DNA from 3 places in the Pseudogracilibacillus sp. SE30717A genome. Region 2 is predicted to be linked to each of the others. Evidence: predicted binding sites of a transcription regulator. Region 2 holds the regulator's gene; each other region holds the start of a gene.
What was found. Region 2 encodes LexA, which represses DNA repair genes until DNA is damaged. Its sites were predicted from a motif close to CGAACATATGTTCG; they were not measured.
Positions count from the first base shown of each region.

Region 1: SPD48_RS07135 (YolD-like family protein) is a predicted target of LexA. The motif match lies at 2,524-2,537, and genes of this name have one in related genera.
Region 3: recA (recombinase RecA) is a predicted target of LexA. The motif match lies at 1,949-1,962, and genes of this name have one in related genera.

Region 1 covers NZ_JAXHDF010000004.1:24,045-29,251, reverse strand. The annotation lists gene SPD48_RS07150 (glucose-6-phosphate isomerase) at 174-1,487, opposite strand; gene SPD48_RS07145 (thioredoxin family protein) at 1,552-2,094, opposite strand; gene SPD48_RS07140 (hypothetical protein) at 2,286-2,417, shown strand; gene SPD48_RS07135 (YolD-like family protein) at 2,746-3,063, shown strand; gene SPD48_RS07130 (hypothetical protein) at 3,461-3,628, opposite strand; gene SPD48_RS07125 (YybH family protein) at 3,948-4,307, opposite strand; gene SPD48_RS07120 (hypothetical protein) at 4,538-4,756, shown strand; gene SPD48_RS07115 (DUF3231 family protein) at 4,802-5,207, opposite strand, start outside.
Region 2 covers NZ_JAXHDF010000002.1:238,267-243,473, reverse strand. The annotation lists gene SPD48_RS03995 (AAA family ATPase) at 1-676, shown strand, start outside; gene hflX (GTPase HflX) at 766-2,016, shown strand; gene SPD48_RS03985 (methionine gamma-lyase family protein) at 2,013-3,269, shown strand; gene lexA (transcriptional repressor LexA) at 3,397-4,014, opposite strand; gene SPD48_RS03975 (DUF896 domain-containing protein) at 4,236-4,457, shown strand; gene tkt (transketolase) at 4,490-5,207, shown strand, end outside.
Region 3 covers NZ_JAXHDF010000002.1:73,451-78,657, forward strand. The annotation lists gene pgsA (CDP-diacylglycerol--glycerol-3-phosphate 3-phosphatidyltransferase) at 33-611, shown strand; gene SPD48_RS03090 (competence/damage-inducible protein A) at 608-1,852, shown strand; gene recA (recombinase RecA) at 2,030-3,073, shown strand; gene rny (ribonuclease Y) at 3,287-4,852, shown strand.

The DNA of each region.
Region 1 (5,207 bases), on a different contig from region 2:
GACTATTGTAGAATAGGCTTTATAAAAAAGGGCAAAAAAAGAGCAAAGCGATTACCGCTTTGCCTACAGGGGGAATACGAGAAAGTCTTACACTACTAAGTATACCCAGGTATTTTTATTTTAAACAAAAATTTAAAAGTTTTTTTAAGAAAGTATTAAATGTTATTTTCTTATTAATTATTTGGTTTTCCAAGAAGGCGGAACATATTAGTTTTATATGCTTCTACACCAGGTTGGTCAAAAGGATTAACTCCTAATAAATATCCGCTAATTGCACAAGATTTTTCGAAGAAATATACGATATAGCCAAATGTAAATGCATCTAATTCAGGAAGAGTGATAACAAAATTAGGGACCCCTCCATCTGTGTGAGCGAGCAATGCACCTTCAAATGCTTTTTTATTTACTTCATCAACGGTTTTTCCAGCCAAATAATTTAGACCATCCATATCTTGTTTTTCCAGTTCGATGGTGATATCTTTACGCGACTTTTCCACTTGTAGAATCGTTTGGAAAAGATGTCGTTCTCCTTCCTGGATGTATTGTCCAAGAGAGTGAAGATCGGTTGAAAAACTGGCTGCGGCCGGGAAGATACCTTTTCCGTTTTTTCCTTCACTTTCACCAAATAGTTGTTTCCACCACTCCTGAAAATAATGGAAACGTGGTTCATAACTTATAAGGAGTTCAATAAGCTTTCCATCTTGATATAGTAGATTACGAAGCGCAGCATACTGGTATGCTGGGTTTGAATCTAAGTCTGGAGAAGCTAATTCGGTCATTGCCAATTTCGCGCCTTCCATCATACTTTCAATTGATATGCCGCTAACAGCGATTGGCAATAATCCAACTGCAGTTAATACCGAATACCTTCCCCCAACATCATCTGGAATAATAAAGGATTCATACTCTTCTTGGTCAGCTAAACTCTTTAATGCTCCAGACTCCTTATCAGTTGTCACGTAAATACGTTTTCTTGCTTCGATTTGACCATATTTATTTTCTAAAAACTTTTTGAAAATACGAAAGGCAATTGCAGGCTCTGTCGTTGTTCCACTTTTAGAAATAACGTTAATGGATATATCTTGGTCACCGATAATGTCAAAAAGTTCATCCATATATGTAGCACTTATATGATGTCCGACAAAAATTATTTTTGGAACTCTTCGTTGTTCTTTTGATAGCTCATTTTGAAAGGAATGAGTAAGTAATTCAATGGCTGCTCTAGCACCTAAATAGGATCCACCGATACCAATAACGAGTAAAATATCGCTATCTTTTTGAATTTGTTTCGCAGAGGCTTGAATCCTGCTGAATTCTTGCTTATCGTACGAATTCGGTAAATTTAGCCATCCAAGATAGTCACTGCCTAATCCTGTTTTATTATGTAGTTGTTCGTGGATAGAATGAACATCTGATTTCATTTCTGACAATGTTTGTTGGTTAATAAATGAATTAGTTTTACTATAATCAAAACGAATATGTGTCACTATTACTTCCTCCAAGTTAGTATGCCGGGACCGCTTCTTCACAGTCCCAACAAATATGTTAGCCTTACAGTAATGTTTTTTTCATATCTTCATAAACATAATTCCAAATTTCTTTATCTGTAGTGAATTTGTTTCCGATTTCATCAACATATTTTTGAAATGCTTCTTTGTATCCTGGACTCTCTTTATCTGGAATATCTTGTTTTAATTCTGATACATATGACTCAACTTCTGGAGCCATTGGTCCCCACTTAGCAATTTCATTTCCTTCGTTATCGATAAAAATAACAATTGGGATATAACGTTTGTCGTTAGTTAAATAACGATCCATCACTTCTAAATTTTCATCACGTCGTAAAAAACGAATCGGAATGCCGGCTTCTTCAACGATATTTAGTAGGATTGGTATGTCTAACATACAATGTCCACACCATACTTCGGCAAGTACAAGTGTGCGGATGTTTTCCTTAGAATGCAATGTAGATTTATCATCATCTGGGATTGTAAAATTATTATAAATAGTCATGAATGAATCTCGGTGTTTGTCTAAGGAAGACATATATTCTTCTTTAGTAATTCCTCGTTCAAACCAAGTATTTAAATCCATTTGTAATTACACTCCTTTTTTTAATCGATTACATACTAATAGTTTACCTAAAGAGTAGGTAAACGTAAATATTTACTACTTACTAATTTCTACGCTAGATGATTGTACGATAATTTATAAGCAATCAGGATTTAATGCAGATCATGGAAGTTTATGTAGAAAGTGAAACTAGAAGGCGCAGGTGAAGTTTCATGAAGGAATTATTGAATAATGACCCGTTTAAGTATTATTGGTCATACGATTTCAAAGAATTTTTAGACGCAAATGACAAAAATAACTGGTTAATTCGAATTTTACAAACACAAGAAAAGTATATAGGATAAAACGATCTAATTTTGGCTTAATCGGGTCGGAGTTATTTTTTATCCTTTTCATCATTTTTCCAGTAGTAAAGAAACGTTTGTTCTCATATAATAATTTTATAGGAGGGGAACAAATGTACGTAATGAATTGTTGAAATATGTAAAGCGTAATAGAACTTTAATCATTATATATATTGATGATAAAGGAATGGTGACGAAAAGAATTGTAAAAGTGTTTAAAATGAATAGTACTACTTTTTACAGTTTACTGTTACTTACGTGATGCTAGACGAACGTTTAAAATAAATAATTTGTTAACGGCCGTTCCTCTAATGAAAGGGGTGGTAATATGAAAGTCAACGATAGAGGTACGATAAAGTGGACAGCATTAATGCTACCAGAGCATGTAGAGATGCTTAATAAAATGTGGGAGGAACAGGAATATAAATATATGCCTGAACTGGATGAACAACAGATTGCAGAAAATAGTTTCCTGCTACAAGAAGCACTAGCTAACGATTTGGAAATTAAAATAAAATATTATAAAGATCATGATCATAAAATAATTGTTGGCTATTTATTGCATGTTGATATTTTAAATAAGAAATTATATTTAAAGGATATTGAAATAAAAATTGAAAACATTATAGAAGTAACAATTTTATAATTAACGAGGACTTTAAATTGAATTAGGATGTGATCAATGGAAATATAATAGTGAAGTATATCCCATCTTTCGTAGATGGAATTTATACGGTTATTAAAGAAAAAACAAATGCATCAGTGAAAATTAGGTTCTCTGAATGAGATCTATTCAGTTGAATGTGCCGGATGTGGAAATACAGATCGATTGTAACGGTGAGAAAGTAAGTAAAAATAAACCTTCCAAGGAATAATGTATGTACAAAAATTCAAACATTTCAGAGATACTCATACAGAAATGTATAAGGATATGCGAGAGGAACAATTTGAATAAATATCTGTTTTATAGCATTTATCATAATGATAATGAAAAAGAAAGTATTAGTACAAGTGAAGGAACGAATAGAGAAAGGAAGAAAACATTAATCCTCCTTTTCCCCGAAATTTAAACCGTTTAATTTACTTGAAATTTCTTTCAGTATATCGTTTCGTTCTCTCTGGGCGTTAATTAAGCTAATTGCAAACCAAATAATAAATACGAAAATGGCAATATAAATTAACAATGGAATTAATGAAAATAAAGAAAACATGTGGCACCTCCTTTTAATATTGGAAATTATAACATAGTAGCAGAAGTGATCCAATGGAAATCAAGACAAATATATACCATCCAGTATATAATAACCATTCGAAGAGTTTATTCCAATTCATAAATTGTGGAATCAGATAAAGGCTCTTTTCTATGTTCTAAGCGGTGCTAGGTTTTGAAATTTTGTCTTAGAAATCAACTATATGTATCGTTTTTATATTATCTAACTTCATGTTTCGAAATTTAATGTCACAGTCCGATTAAAAGTGAAGGATTAAAAAATTTAAAAAATATCTACTAATAAAAAACGTCTCCTAAATTCATTTGGGTAATGGACTTAAATGTTCGTGGATAAGCAGCCATTCATCGGATTCTTTGACGAAGATATTTGTGGCTCTTCCACGACCACTTGCATATTTTCTATTAATATAGCCTTCATAAAAAAATGTATAAGTACAAGTTGCTGAGTCCCTTCCAGTAAATAGCCAATTCACGTCTTGCGCTGCATAACTTTCATTTTCAATAACGGACCAAGTGCGTTCAAAGAATTTTTGTATTTCTTCATGCGACGAACAAGTCTTATCACTAAAAAAATATACTGCATTAGGGTGTAGTAACTTTTTTACCTCATTGAAATTGTGGGTATTAGTTGCCTCTATATACTCATTGAGAATATCCATTATTTCACTCCTTAATTATTGTAGTTTAATTTTACCACTTCTAATTAAGTGTTGCATAATACGCATAAAAAGCGAAGGACTGTTTGATTAATGAAAAGGTGCATACGTGAACCAACGGGCATAATGGGAATGAAAGAGAGTTTGCTCCAATTTGTTATAAAAAGCATCAGCGAGAGTTGGTTGCAGCAGAATTTGAAAGAAATCAAATGATGTTTGAAAAGATGGTTTGAGTGGAGTATGAAGATCAATATGACGGTACTAGAATGATTTACAGAACTCATAATGACACGGAAGTAGTGGCAATCGAAGTAACTATCGAATGTCCACATTGCGGTCATAGCTGGCAAGGTGATCAGAGGGTTGTATACGGTGAAACATATGAAATAACTTGTGGTGAGGAACATGCTTTACTAGATCAAGGATGTAAAAAAAATTTAAATGCACTTTAATGAAGATTAAAAAAAGCCAGGATACCTCCTAGCTTTTGAACCTTATTATTTGTCTGGAGTATTCAAATGGAGGGGCGGAGGAACTAACCACCCTTTTTCTTTATTTAACTTTAGCACTTTTGCTCCAAACATGGCCTTATTCGTATGAAATTGACCAAACATTAAACCAATATCTTCACGAATAGATTGACCTATTATAGTACTGCAGGCTACTAGCCCTTTCGCTGAGTTCATTGATAACATAGCAGCTATTTCTTGGTCAGCAAAACGAGCACCTGCCGGAATTTCTTCTAAATTTGAAACTGGACGTTCCGGTGGAGCTGGAGGCAGCGCTACACCATTGGCTTTTAATAACTCCTCAATTTGTTCACTTTCAGCTGTAGCTTCTTGAATAGCTTCTTCAAGAAGTTTCTTTAAATCACCATCACCCGTGTGATTGATTAAAGTTTGA
Region 2 (5,207 bases):
AGTTTTGCATATGATTTTCAAAGGGAATCCCGGTACAGGAAAAACAACTATTGCAAGGGAGTTAGCAAACGTACTATTTAAATTAAACATATTATCAAAAGGTCATTTTATTGAAGCGGAAAGAGCGGATCTGGTTGGTGAATATATTGGGCAAACGGCTCAAAAAACCCGTAACCTTGTCCAAAAAGCGTTAGGTGGAATTCTATTTATTGATGAAGCTTATTCTTTAGCACGAGGTGGACATAAAGATTTTGGAAGAGAATCAATTGATACATTAGTAAAACAAATGGAAGACCATCATGATGACTTTATTTTAATTCTAGCTGGTTATCCGGCCGAGATGGAGCAATTTTTATCCTTAAACCCAGGTTTGAAATCTCGCTTTCCTTTTCATATTCCTTTTCCCGATTATAAATTGGATCAACTGATTGATATTGCGATTCAAATTGCAAATGAACGGGAATATGAAATATCAGAAAAGGCATTATGGAAACTTCGAAGTCATTTACGGGAAAAACTCCATAATAAAGTTTCTCATTTTGCAAATGCTAGATATGTCCGAAATATCATTGAAAAAAGCATTCGTATGCAAGCAATAAGACTACTTCAAGTCAACGAGTATACGATTAAGGAACTAATGCAATTAAAGGCAGACGATATCCAATTTGAACAATGATGCTAGAATTTTTTATTTCTAATGACTAGTGATATGCTAGAAGATAGAGAACTACGAGGTATCTTTTGTTGGAAAAGAGGAAGTAATTTATGGCTAATGAAAATATATTAATTATGGCAGTTAAAAAGGCAATCGATTCGGATAGTCAGTTTGAATCATCACTAGAGGAGTTAAAGTCATTAAGTTATACGGCAGGGGGAATTGTGAAAAAAGTAGTCACTCAAAATCGATCTAAAATTCATCCTGTAACATACGTTGGGGAAGGAAAACTTGAAGAAATCAAACAATTTATCTCTGAATATGAAGTGGAACTCGTAATTAGTAATGATGAACTATCACCTGGTCAATTACGTAATCTAAATGACCACTTCGGTATTCGAGTAATTGACCGAAGTCAATTAATATTAGATATTTTTGCAAGCAGGGCTAAAACAAAAGAAGGACAACTTCAAGTAGAACTAGCCCAATTACAATATATGTTACCAAGACTCCATGGTATGGGGCTAGTCCTATCCAGATTAGGTGGTGGAATAGGAACAAGAGGGCCAGGTGAAACAAAATTAGAAACGGACCAACGTCATATTCGCAGAAGAATTGATGATATAAAAAGGCGCTTGAATGATGTTATTAAACAACGAGAACAGTATCGAAAAAGGCGTAAATTAAATAATGTGTTTCAAATAGCTATTGTTGGATATACGAATGCTGGTAAATCAACATTATTTAATCGATTGACAAATGAAACGGCATTAGAAGAAGATTTATTGTTTGCAACATTAGACCCTTTAACTAGACAAATACATTTGCCATCGGGATTTGAATGTCTAATCACAGATACGGTCGGGTTCTTACAAGATCTCCCTACTTCATTAATAGCCGCTTTCAAATCTACTCTTGAAGAAGTAGCTGAAGCTGACTTTTTACTTCATGTCGTAGATGCATCCAATGAAAACATGGAGCAACAGCAGAACACGGTAAGTGAGATTTTACAAGAACTTGATGCCCATAAGATCCCAATGCTAACTCTATATAATAAAAGTGATTTACTTGAAGGTGACTTTTTTGCTACTATTCATCCTTATATGGTTATGAGCGCTTATAAAAAATCTGACCAAGAGGAACTTTTAATAAACATTGAGAATTTATTGAAACAAGAATGGGGCTTTTATTCGATATCACTTTCACCTGAGCAAGGAAGAAATATGAATCAACTTGAAAAACACTCTATTGTTACACAAAAATCTTATAATGAAGAAACAAATCAATATTATTTAGAAGGATTTATTCCAGAAATACATCCTTTGCAAAGCATAATAAAGGAGCATCATACAAATAGATGATAAACGATTTAGTAGAAAAAGCAGAAAAAGATTGTGAAAAAATATTTAAGCAAATTAATCAAATGGCAGAGTTTAACCAAAGGAAAGTGTTAGAGGCGTTTAGGGAAGAACAAATCGGTGACTTTCATTTTAATTCCACGGATGGATATGGATATGATGACAGTGGTCGTGATGGCATCGAAGCTATTTATGCGCGCGTATTTGGAGGAGAAGATGCACTAGTAAGACCCCAGATTGTCTCGGGAACACATGCGATTTCTACCGCATTATTTGCTTTATTATACCCAGGGGATGAATTACTTTATATAACAGGTAGCCCTTATGATACATTAGAAGAAGTAATCGGAAAGCGGGGAGACAGTGCAGGTTCATTAAAAGATTACAAAATAGGTTATGACGAAGTTCCATTACTAGATAATGGTTCCGTTGATTTAGAGGGGATAAAGAATAAAATCTCTGATAAAACAAAAGTAATCGGGATTCAACGCTCAAAAGGGTATGAAGATCGCCCTTCTTTTACAATGAATGAAATAGAACAAATGATTTCATTCGTAAAAAGTATTAATAAAGATATTATAGTTTTTGTTGATAATTGTTATGGTGAATTTGTTGAAGAGAAAGAGCCTCTACACGTTGGTGCAGATATTATGGCCGGCTCATTAATCAAAAATCCGGGTGGCGGTCTAGTACGAGCGGGAGGGTATATTGTAGGAAGAAAAGAATTAGTATTAAAAGCGGCGAATCGATTAACAGCACCAGGATTAGGGAAAGAGGCAGGTGCAACGCTACATATGTTACAAGAAATGTACCAAGGATTTTTCCTTGCGCCTCATGTAGTAGGCGAGGCATTAAAAGGTGCTGTGTTCACTGCTCGCTTATTAGAATTAATTGGAATAAAAACGACACCACTTTTTAGCGAAAAACGAACAGATATTATACAGACAATTATATTTGGTCAAGAAGAAAGTATGATTAAATTCTGTCAAGCAATCCAGGAACAATCACCAATCAATTCATATGTTTCTCCTTATCCTAGTGAAATGCCTGGGTATGATGACAAAGTAATCATGGCGGCTGGAACGTTTATTCAAGGTTCTAGTATTGAATTGTCTATCGATGGACCAATAAAAGAACCATTTATTGCTTTTATGCAAGGTGGTTTAACATACGCCCATGTGAAAATAGCTGTCACAGAGTCGATTAAGAAGTTAGCAGATGAGAACTTAATTCATTTAAATTTTGTTAACCAGTAAGTAAACATAGAAAAAAGCTAGAATGAAGAGTTACACCCGAAAAGTGCATTATAATCAATGTTACTTTACGGGGAGCCTTCATCTAGCTTTTTATCAAGATAATAACTTTTAACAACTTAATTTCTAATTAAAAATTTCGATATAATCCTACAACTTTACCTAGGATGGATACATTTTTAAGTATTAATGGCTCCATAGAGTCATTTTCTGGTTGCAGTCTAAAATGATCACTTTCTTTATAAAAACGCTTTACAGTCGCCTCATCATCTTCTGTCATCGCTACAACAATTTCTCCGTTATCTGCAGTAGATTGTTGTTTAACTATTACTCTATCTCCACTTAAAATACCAGCATTTATCATACTTTCCCCTACAACTTCGAGCACGAATAAATTATCTTCCGTATGAGCCATTGAACTTGGTACAGGTGTATATTCATCCACATTTTCAATAGCAGTAATAGGAACACCAGCAGTTACTTTCCCAATTAATGGGGCATACCTAGCTATATCTTTTTCAACATTACTCTCGCTCTGGTCTAATATTTCTATCGCTCTCGGTTTTGTTGGATCTCGTCTTATGTATCCTTTATTTTCAATTCGTTCTAAATGCCCATGTACAGTTGAACTTGAGGCTAATCCAACTGCTTTCGCTATTTCTCTAACTGAAGGGGGATACCCTTTCATTTCTACTTCACTTTTAATAAAATCAAAAATCATTTGCTGCCTTTTAGAGAGCTTCTGCATCTTGCGTCACCTCACGTTAATTTATTAATTTAATAGTACCATTTCATAGCGAGAAGTCAAACATAAGTTCTATATTTACAACAATCAGATGTTTAAACTTGAAAGAGAAGCCTCTTAAGCATAATATAGAATAGTGTGTATATTTATAATTGAAATTTTTTACTAAATGGCATTAATTAAGTACAATAGTAAAATAGAAAGTGATATTGAGGTGATCAAGCATGATGTCCAAGGAAAAATTAAACCGAATAAATTACCTCTCAAAAAAGTCAAAAGCGGAAGGACTTACAGTAGAAGAAAAAGAAGAGCAGAAAAAACTGCGAACAGAATATTTACAAAATATGAGACAATCATTTAAAAACCAAATAAGTACTCTTACTGTAATAGATCCAGAAGGCAATGATGTTACACCCGATAAAGTTAAAAAATTAAGAAAAAAATAAAATAAAGACCTTGAAAGGGAGATAAAATAATAATGCATATTGAGCAGCGTTCGATTAATACAATTCGTACTTTATCTATTGATGCAATTGAAAAGGCTAATTCAGGACACCCAGGACTACCAATGGGAGCAGCTCCGATGGCGTATTCGTTATTTACCGATTTTATGAACCATAATCCAAAAAATTCGAAATGGTTTAACCGTGATCGTTTTGTTCTTTCAGCAGGTCATGGTTCAATGCTATTATATAGTCTTCTTCATTTATCAGGTTACGATGTAACAATGGATGATATTAAAAGTTTCCGTCAGTTTAAGTCAAGAACTCCTGGTCATCCAGAAGTGTTGGATACAGATGGGGTAGAAGCAACGACTGGCCCATTAGGACAAGGGGTAGCAATGGCTGTAGGAATGGCTATGGCAGAAGCTCATCTCGCTGCTAAATTTAATAAAGATGACTTTAACATAATTGATCATTATACATACTCATTAGTTGGTGACGGAGATATTATGGAAGGTATTTCCCATGAAGCCGCATCACTCGCTGGCCATTTAGGATTAGGAAAATTAATTGTTTTATACGATTCAAATGATATTTCATTAGATGGTGATTTAGACCGTTCATTTTCAGATAATACACAAAAAAGATTTGAAGCCTATAACTGGCAAGTGATCCGTGTGGAAGATGGAAATGATATTTCTGAAATCAGACAAGCATTAAAACTTGCTAAAGAAAATAAAGATCAACCTACAT
Region 3 (5,207 bases), 160 kb from region 2:
TAAAGACTTTTTGTAGAAAGGTGATTGAAGTAATGAATATACCAAACAAAATAACATTATCACGAATTTGTTTAATCCCAATTTTTATTATTATACTTAGTGTAGATTTTAACTGGGGAGAATGGTCAATTGGAACAACCTCTTTACCTGTTTCCCATTTCGTAGCAGCATTAATATTTTTAGTTGCATCTTTAACAGATTGGCTTGATGGATATTATGCTAGAAAATATCATTTAGTGACAAATATGGGTAAATTTTTAGACCCTTTAGCAGATAAATTACTTGTATCCGCTGCATATATCTTATTGGTTGAATTAGATTTAGCTGCTGCATGGATTGTAATATTAATTATTAGTCGAGAATTTGCAGTAACTGGTTTAAGGTTAGTTGCAGCTGGAGAAGGGGTAGTTTTAGCTGCAAGTAATATGGGTAAGTTAAAAACCGTATCGCAAATAAGCTCGATTGCATTTTTATTACTACATAATTATCCATTTTCTTATCTAGCTATCCCGTTTGATACAATCCTCCTATATATTGCATTGATTTTGACGACTTGGTCTGGAATTGAATATTTTATTAAAAATTGGCATGTAATGAGGGATTCAAAATGAAAAAAACATTAAATACTGAGATTATTGCAGTCGGAACAGAATTACTACTTGGACAAATCGCAAATACGAATGCGCAGTGGGTATCTGAGCAGCTTGCAGCGAGTGGAATTAATACGTTTTACCATACAGTCGTTGGAGATAATTTAGATAGAATTACAACTATTTTTAAACAGGCAAAAAAACGCTCGAATGTCGTCATAATTACTGGTGGATTAGGTCCTACAGAAGATGATTTATCGCGTGAAGCTTTTCAAAAAATAAGTGACATTCCAATCGTTGAAGAGCCTGAAGCACTGAGAAAAATTGAACAATTTTATGAACAGCAACAAACGACCATGACACCTAATAATAAAAGGCAAGCCAGAGTATTTAAAGATTCAACAGTATTAACGAATAAAGTTGGAATGGCTCCGGGAAATATTGTTGATTATGACGATGTAACGTGGATTTTTCTCCCTGGAGTTCCAAGAGAAATGAAACAATTGTTTTTGGATGGCGTTCTTCCTTTTTTAAAAGAGAGAAATGGAGAGATGATTCTACAATCCATGGTACTAAAATTTACCGGAATTGGGGAATCAGCTCTTGAACATAAATTAAGTAAAATAATTGCGACACAACAAAATCCTACAATAGCACCGCTTGCTCAACAAGATGGAGTAACCATTCGTTTAACGGCTAAAGCTGTAACTCATGACGAAGCGAATGAATTATTAGAACGAACAAAAACAACTATTTTAAAAGAAGTTGGCAATTATTTCTTTGGAATTAACGAGGAACGATTAGAAGAAATGATTTTCTCATTACTTCAATCACAGCATAAACGTATAGCTGCAGCCGAAAGTTTAACAGGTGGATTATTTGCCGATCGTTTCGTTTCTTTAAATGGTGCTTCAACTATATTTGCTGGAGGAATTGTATGTTACGATCCTGAGGTAAAGCGTAATGTTTTGAAAGTGTCTGATCAAACGCTTCAGGAATATGGCACGGTAAGTGAAGAATGTGCAAGTGAGTTAGCTAAAAACGCTTCGGAAATTTTAAATGCAGATATAGGAATTAGTTTTACGGGTGTAGCTGGCCCGCTTAAGGCTGAAGGTAAACAAGTCGGTACTGTATATATTAGTATTTATGATAAAGAAGGATATGAGCATGTAGAGAAATGTTATTTTCAAGGGGATCGAAATCAAATCCGTAATCGAACAGTATTAAAAGGATTAGAAATTTTGTTTAATTACTTAAAATAGTATTTTTACTACATATTTTTGATAGATTTTAGAAATTTCATAACGTTATAATATTACATTAATGAATTTTCAAGTAGATTTAGGAGCAAAAAACCTAGAACGTGCATTCGCATATTATTTGTATATTAATAGAAAAAAAGGTATGATATATATAGTTAATTAGGGGAGGTAAACGTATTGAGCGATAAACAAAAAGCATTAGATGAAGCGTTACGAAAAATTGAAAAACAATTTGGAAAAGGTTCTGTTATGAAACTAGGTGAAGATGCAGAACGTAAAATAGATACAATCCCAAGTGGATCTTTAGCACTTGATGTGGCATTAGGAATTGGAGGCTACCCGAAAGGTCGTGTTATTGAGATATACGGGCCTGAATCATCAGGTAAAACAACCGTCGCTCTACATGCAATTGCAGAAGCACAAAAAATGGGTGGCCAAGCGGCATTCATTGATGCAGAACATGCCCTTGATCCAAATTATGCAAGAGCACTTGGAGTAAATATTGATGAGTTATTACTTTCTCAGCCAGATACTGGTGAACAAGCACTGGAGATTGCGGAAGCTCTCGTACGAAGCGGTGCGATCGATATTATTGTTGTTGACTCCGTCGCAGCATTAGTACCAAGTGCTGAAATTGAAGGCGAAATGGGTGATGCGCATGTTGGATTGCAAGCTCGATTAATGTCTCAGGCATTACGTAAACTGTCCGGTGCGATTAATAAGTCGAAAACAATTGCGATTTTTATTAACCAGATTCGTGAAAAAGTTGGAGTAATGTTTGGTAATCCAGAAACAACACCTGGAGGACGAGCGCTCAAATTCTATTCATCTGTAAGACTAGAAGTGCGACGTGCCGAAACGCTAAAACAAGGAACTGAAATGGTTGGAAATAAAACAAGAATTAAAGTTGTGAAAAATAAGGTCGCACCTCCATTTAAACAGGCAATGGTAGATATTATGTACGGAGAAGGAATTTCACGTGAAGGTGAAATATTAGATATCGGTGCCGAGCTTGATGTTGTTGAAAAAAGTGGTGCTTGGTATTCTTACAACGGTGAAAGATTAGGACAAGGAAGAGAAAATGCAAAACAATTCTTACTTGAAAATGAAGCAATGGCAGAAGAAATTCATCAAGCTATCCGTGATCATTACCAATTAGATGAAACACCTGAATCCGCTGATTTTCCCACTGAATTGATTGAAGAAGAAACTGAGATTTAACTTGAATAACCTTTACTTTTCATTGTTTCAATGAGAGTAAGGGTTTTTTTAATTTAATAATAGAAAAACCTTTCTATTGACAATGATTATTGGTACAATTAAAATTAAGTTGTATAATTTTATAATTTCAGTTATACAATTTAAACCTTATTGATATGGTATATGCCGACAATAATGAATTTAACAATTTCATAGCAATAGGAGGTGAAGAACGTGGACAATCCTATACTCATCTCCATTTTGCTCGCCCTAGTCCTAATCGTCGGTATTGTTGTTGGTTATCTGATTCGTAAATCAATTGCAGAAGCTAAAATTTCGAGTGCAGAAAATTTAGCAAAACAAATTGTTGATGAAGCACGTCGGAATGCAGATGCTGCTAAAAAAGAAGCACTGCTTGAAGCAAAAGAAGAAAGTCATGTATTTCGTCAGCAAGCTGAGGAAGAATTACGTGAACGTCGTTTAGAGATTCAAAAACAGGAAGATCGTTTAATCCAAAAAGAAGAAATTCTAGACAAGAAAAGTGTAACGTTTGATAAGCGTGAACTTTCTTTAGAAAAAAGAGAGCAAAATCTAGCAGAAAAACAACAACAAATTGAAGAAATGGAAAGCAAAGTGGAAGCTGTACTAGTTAAGCAACAAACGGAGCTTGAACGCATTTCTGGATATACAAATGACCAAGCAAAACAAGTTATTTTAACGCGTGTAGAAAATGATTTAAAACAGGAAACAGCAATAATGATCAAGGAGGCGGAAAATCGCACTAAAGAAGAAGCAGATAAAAAAGCAAAACATTTATTATCACTCGCTTTACAACGATGTGCCGCAGATCATGTAGCTGAAACTACTGTATCGGTAATAAACTTGCCAAACGATGAAATGAAAGGTCGAATTATCGGACGCGAAGGTCGAAACATTCGGACCCTTGAAACATTAACTGGGATAGATTTAATTATCGATGATACACCAGAAGCCGTTATTTTATCAGGATTTGATCCGATCAGACGCGAAATTGCACGTCTTGCATTAGAAAAGTTAGTTCAGGATGGTAGAATTCATCCTGCACGAATTGAAGAAATGGTCGATAAAGCAAGACGTGAAGTGGATGAACATATCCGGGAGATCGGAGAAGAAACAACTTTTGAAGTTGGTGTACATGGTTTACACCCAGATCTGATTAAAATACTTGGCCGATTAAAATATCGTACTAGCTATGGTCAAAATGTGTTGAAGCATTCGATGGAAGTTGCCTACCTAACCGGACTGCTTGCAGCCGAATTAGGTGAGGACGAAGTGCTAGCTAGAAGGGCAGGTTTACTCCACGACATTGGAAAAGCAATTGACCATGAAGTGGAAGGTAGTCACGTTGAAATAGGTAAGGAATTAGCGATAAAGTATAAAGAGAACCCTGTCGTGATTAATGCAATTGCTTCCCATCATGGGGACGAAGAAGCAACTTCCGTTATCTCAGTTCTAGTTGCAGCAGCAGATGCATTGTCAGCTGCAAGACCGGGAGCCAGAAGCGAGACCCTTGAGAACTATATTAAGCGCTTGGAAAAATTAGAGGAAATTTCTGATTCCTTTACTGGCGTTGAAAAGTCATATGCAATTCAAGCTGGTCGTGAAATACGTATTATGGTTAAACCAGATGAAATTGATGATGCAGCGGCAACGCATATTGCAAGAAACATCCGAAAACGTATAGAGGGAGAATTGGAATTCCCAGGTCATATTAAAGTGACAGTTATTCGAGAAACAAGAGCTGTGGAATATGCAAAGTAAGAGCGATAGGTAAAAGCTAATTGAATAGAAAGATATTAAAAAGCGGTAGAAATGCCGCTTTTTTTTATACATTTTGATAATAATATAAAAATAATGTACTCAACTTTCTCAGCATTAAATAGATAAATAAACCTTGGTAGTATTAAGAAGTTTAGAGATTCACTTCCTTAGTTGTATTTTCAATTACCTGGTACTTGAAAATACAGCTATATTCCAAGATATTTTATCGTCGCATTTGATGTAAACTGTATAGTAATTTTAGAAAGTAATCACCTTAATGCTACGGAAATACACTCCGCTTTCCACGGGCGGCTGATGAGCCTTCCTTGTGCTACGCACTGCGTTGTCTCACCTA